Regions from separate parts of the Pseudonocardia sp. DR1-2 genome, predicted to be linked through region 1. Evidence: predicted binding sites of a transcription regulator. Region 1 holds the regulator's gene; the other holds the start of a gene.
The links. Region 1 encodes LexA, which represses DNA repair genes until DNA is damaged. Its sites were predicted from a motif close to CGAACACGTGTTCG; they were not measured.

Region 1 (2,392 bases):
ACCGACAACAACCGCGTTTTCGCAGGTCGTCGCCCGTGCCGGGGACGTTCTCAGCGTGGTGCGCCGACCGCGGGCGGCCCGGCCGGGCCGTGGGAGGCGACCGCGACGTCGGCGAGCACCCCGAGCGCGACGACCGCGGCCGCCGAGGCGAGCAGGACACCCGACGCGGCCACCGCACGGCGCACGACGCCCGGCACCCGGCCGGGCCGCACCCCGTCGGTCGCGGTGCGCCCCGGGACCCGCCCGATGACCGTCACGTCCCCGATGACCGCCGCACCCACGATCGCCACCCCCGCTGCCGTTCCCGCTGCCGGTCGCCCCCGCGCGGCCGGACGGCGACGCGGACCGCGTTCGATCGAACCAGTGTTCGATCGAACGCGTGTGCGATGTTGTACCACCGCGGCCCGACGGAATCCACGACACGCCCCGGGCGACTTCGAACGCATGTTTGGCGAACGGGCCCGTGGCGGCTAGGGTCGTCGCCGTAAGTACCCGAGGAGGCGAATGCGATGGCAGCGGACGACACCGGACACGGTGGTCCCGGCGTGACCGGCACCGCCGCGGACCGGGGATCCGCGAAGGTCCGGGAGTTCCCCGACCCCGCGGCCGACACCCGCGGCCTGACCCCGCGGCAGAAGAAGGTCCTGGCCGTCATCCGGGACTGGGTGGACCGGTACGGCTACCCGCCCAGCGTCCGCGAGATCGGTGACGCGGTGGGCCTCACGTCCACCTCGTCGGTGCACCACCAGCTCCGCACCCTGGAGCGCAAGGGCTTCCTCCGGCGCGACCCGAACCGCACCCGCGCGGTCGACGTCCGCAGCCCGGAGCAGATCGCCGGTACCGACGGGACGGACTCCGACACCGACACCGCCGACCTGCGTTCCGCGCGGCCGGCCCCGGCGTTCGTGCCGCTCATCGGCGACATCGCCGCCGGTGGCCCGATCCTGGCCGAGCAGGCCGTGCAGGACGTGTTCCCGCTGCCGCGCGAGATCGTCGGCGAGGGCACGCTGTTCCTGCTCAACGTCAAGGGCGACTCGATGGTCGACGCCGCGATCACCGACGGCGACTGGGTCGTCGTGCGCCAGCAGCCGGTGGCCGAGCAGGGCGAGGTCGTGGCCGCGATGATCGACGGCGAGGCGACCGTGAAGACGTTCCGCCGCAAGGACGGGCACATCTGGCTGATGCCCGCGAACGACGCCTACGACCCGATCCCGGGTGACGACGCGTCGATCCTGGGCCGCGTCGTGGCGGTCCTGCGCCGCCTCTGACCTCCTCGGACGGCGCCCGCTCCCGCGATCAGCGGGACCGGCGGCGCCGTCCGTGCAGGGACATCGCGACGGCGCCGGCGGCCAGCAGCGCCCCGAGCGCCGCGGCCCCGCCCGCGGCAGGCAGCCACGACGGGTACGTGCGGTACTCGGGCACCGCGGCGGGCTGAGGCACGACCGGTGCCTGCGGAACGGTCGCCGCGGACACCGCGCCCGGGACGACCGTGACCGCCGCCGCGGTCAGGCCCCGCGCCTCGCTCCCGGAGTGCAGCGCGCCCCGGCCGTCCGGGGCGATCGCCTCACCCTGCGCCTCCCCCGGCAACGGCACCGGCAGCGGTGCCCCGCCCAGGGCCGCGACCAGCGCGTCGGCCGTCGCCGGTCCGCCGGCGGGCAGCGGGAACACCCAGGCGTCGGTGTAGGTCCGCAGCACGGCGGCGCGCCCGCCGCCGGCCCCGGCCGGCGAGAGCCCGCCGCCGGTGACCGTACGCGACCCGGCGGCCCCGAGCGGCCCGCCGCCGGTGCCGGACCAGGGCAGCACCACCTGTGCCACCCGGCGCAGCTCCACGGGGCCCCCGCCGTCGCGCAGCGGCGCGGCGGGCCGGTACACCCCGGCGGCCCCGGTGGTCTTGTCGACCAGCAGGGGCACGCCGTCGTCGCCGACCAGCAGTGCCTCGACGTCGCGCGGACCGTCGGGGTGGACGAGGTCGTGCACCCGTGGCGGCCCGGACGGGGGCAGCACGACGAGCCGGACCGACCCGCGACGCGCCCCGTTGTCGCCGGTGTCGGCGAGCCACAGCTCCCCGCCCGGTCCGAGGCCGAGGTCCTCGACGTCGGTGACCGGGACGTCGGCCTGCCGGGTGCCGGTGACCGCACAGCCGGCCGGGTCCAGGGTGAACGTCCGCGCGGTCCCGCCGCCGTCGACGACGGCGTGGTAGCGCTGCGGGGCCGCGCCGGGCGGGCCCTCGGCGACCAGCCCGGACAGCTCCGCCAGCCGCGGGTCGTCGATCGAGCAGGCCGGGATCGCCCCGGGCGGCGGCGCGGCCGCACCCGTGAGCGCGCCGGTCAGGCAGAGGACCGCGGTCAGGCGGCGGGCCACGGTCCCGGGACCCGGCCGCCCGGCCGGTGGG
Region 2 (2,392 bases), on a different contig from region 1:
GCCGGCTCGGGTCCCCCGCGGGCGCGGACGAGCCGCTGATGGTCGGCGACCGGCTGCACGACGTCGAGGGCGCCGCCGAGCACGGCCTCCGTTGTGCCGGAGCGGGCTGGGGCTACGCCGAGCCGGGCGAGCTGGAGGCCGCGGGCGCCACGACGGTGTACGCCTCCGCCGACGAGCTGCGGGCGGCACTGCTCGGCCGCTGAGCTGCGACGTCCGGGTGAACCGGGCGCCGGAGGCCGCGCATCTGCGGCCGTCGACCGGAGGCGCGTCCTCAGCTGAGGACTGCTCCCGCGGGCCCGTCCGTTCGGGCCGTGCACGTCGAACGGACGGACCGATATACACCGGACATGACGGTCGCCGCGCTCTACCGCTATCCGGTCAAGTCGATGCTCGGGGAGTCCCTGACCCGGGCCACCATCACCGAACGGGGGCTGCTCGGCGACCGCGCCTACGCGGTGCTCGACAACGGGACCGGCATCATCGCCAGCGCCAAGGTGCCCAAGCGCTGGCTGGGCCTGCTGAGCTTCTCCGCGCGGTTCGTGGCCGAGCCGGTCGTCGGGGAGCCCACCCCGCCGGTGGAGATCACCTTCCCGGACGGCTCGGTGCTGCGCAGCGACGACGAGGGCCTCGACACCGCGCTGTCCGCGGCGCTGGGCCGCGACGTCTCGCTGATCTCGGTCCCGCCGGAGGGGAGCTACTTCGAGGAGCTGTGGCCCGACATCGAGGGCCTCACCCCGCAGCAGCTCGCGCCGCGGAAGCTCATCGAGGACACGACGACCCGGCACGAGGACTCCGGCGAGGTCATCAGCCGGTTCGACATCTCCGCGTTCGGGGCGCCGGGCACGTTCTTCGACCTGTCGTCGCTGCACGTGCTCACCGAGTCGACGCTGGACCGGCTCCGGGAGCTGAACCCGGACGCGACCTTCGACCCGCTCCGCTACCGCCCCAACATCGTGCTGCGCGACGAGGGGACGGGCTTCGTCGAGAACGACTGGCCCGGCAGCACCAGCGCCCTGGGCGACGACGCCCGGATCACGTTCTCCTTCGCCACCATGCGCTGTGTCATGACCACGCTCCCCCAGGGCGACCTGCCCGACGACCCGGACACCCTGCGGACGATCGCGAAGAACAACCGCATCGAGATCCCGCAGGTCGGCGGGGTCTGGGCGTGCGCCGGGGTCTACGCCGAGGTCGCCGCAGGCGGGGAGATCGCCGTCGGGGACCCGCACACCGCCCCCGCCTGACCCACGCCGCGCCCACCCCGCCGACGGTGCGCCGCGACGGCGGCGGTCGCCGAGATGCAGCTCAGCGGGGTGCGGGGCACCCTCGGGCCCCGCTGAGCTGCATCTCGACACCGTGAGCGGGCACCCCTGCCCCTGGAACGTCACCGGGATGCAGCTCGGAGCTCCCGGGTCGGCCTCTCGGATACCCCTGAGCTGCACCTCGGCGCGCGGAGGGTGGGTCCCGACCCGTCGAGTCGTGTTCGCACAGCGAACGCTTGTGCGTCTGTCGTACGCCGCGTACCGTCGTCGGCGACGGAGGTGCGTGATGGACAAGGTGGTGGCATCCGCCGCGGACGCGGTCGCCGACATCGGCGACGGGGCGTCGCTCGCGGTCGGCGGGTTCGGCATGTCCGGGGTTCCGACGGTGCTGATCGCGGCACTGCTGGAGCAGGGCGCGACGGACCTGGAGACGATCTCGAACAACCTGGGCGTCGACGGCTTCGGCCTCGGCACCCTGCTCGCCGCCGGGCGCATCCGGCGGACGATCGGCTCCTACGTCGGCAACAACAAGGAGTTCGCCCGCCAGTACCTGGCCGGTGAGCTGGAGCTGGAGCTGACCCCGCAGGGCACGCTCGCCGAGCGGCTGCGGGCCGGCGGTGCGGGCATCCCGGCGTTCTACACCCCGGCCGGGGTCGGGACGCTGGTCGCCGAGGGCGGGCTGCCCTGGCGCTACGCGTCCGACGGCTCGGTCGCCGTCGAGTCCCCGGCGAAGGAGACCCGCGAGTTCGACGGCGTGACCTACGTCCTCGAGCGCGCCCTCACCCCGGACTTCGCGCTGGTCCACGCCTGGAAGGGCGACCGGCACGGCAACCTGGTGTTCCGGCGCGCAGCGCGCAACTTCAACCCGGACTGCGCCGCGGCCGGGCGGACCACGATCGCCCAGGTCGAGCACCTGGTCGAGCCCGGGGAGATCGACCCCGACGCGGTGCACACCCCCGGTATCCACGTGCACCGCGTGCTGCACGTCCCCGGCGTCGAGAAGCCGGTCGAGTTCAGGACGGTGCGTTGACCATGGCCCTCAACCGTGACGAGATGGCCGCCCGGGTCGCGGCCGAACTGCCCGACGGCGCGTACGTCAACCTCGGCATCGGCATGCCGACCCTGGTGCC

Region 2: the regulator LexA is predicted to act here: its motif matches at 1,492-1,505, upstream of ND486_RS17315 (CoA transferase subunit A).

The regions. Positions count from the first base shown of each region.
Region 1 is NZ_JAMQOF010000008.1:176,730-179,121, forward strand. It holds gene ND486_RS23315 (hypothetical protein) at 51-281, opposite strand; gene lexA (transcriptional repressor LexA) at 510-1,268, shown strand; gene ND486_RS23325 (hypothetical protein) at 1,297-2,361, opposite strand.
Region 2 is NZ_JAMQOF010000005.1:342,281-344,672, forward strand. It holds gene ND486_RS17305 (HAD hydrolase-like protein) at 1-203, shown strand, start outside; gene ND486_RS17310 (MOSC domain-containing protein) at 348-1,244, shown strand; gene ND486_RS17315 (CoA transferase subunit A) at 1,549-2,292, shown strand; gene ND486_RS17320 (3-oxoacid CoA-transferase subunit B) at 2,295-2,392, shown strand, end outside.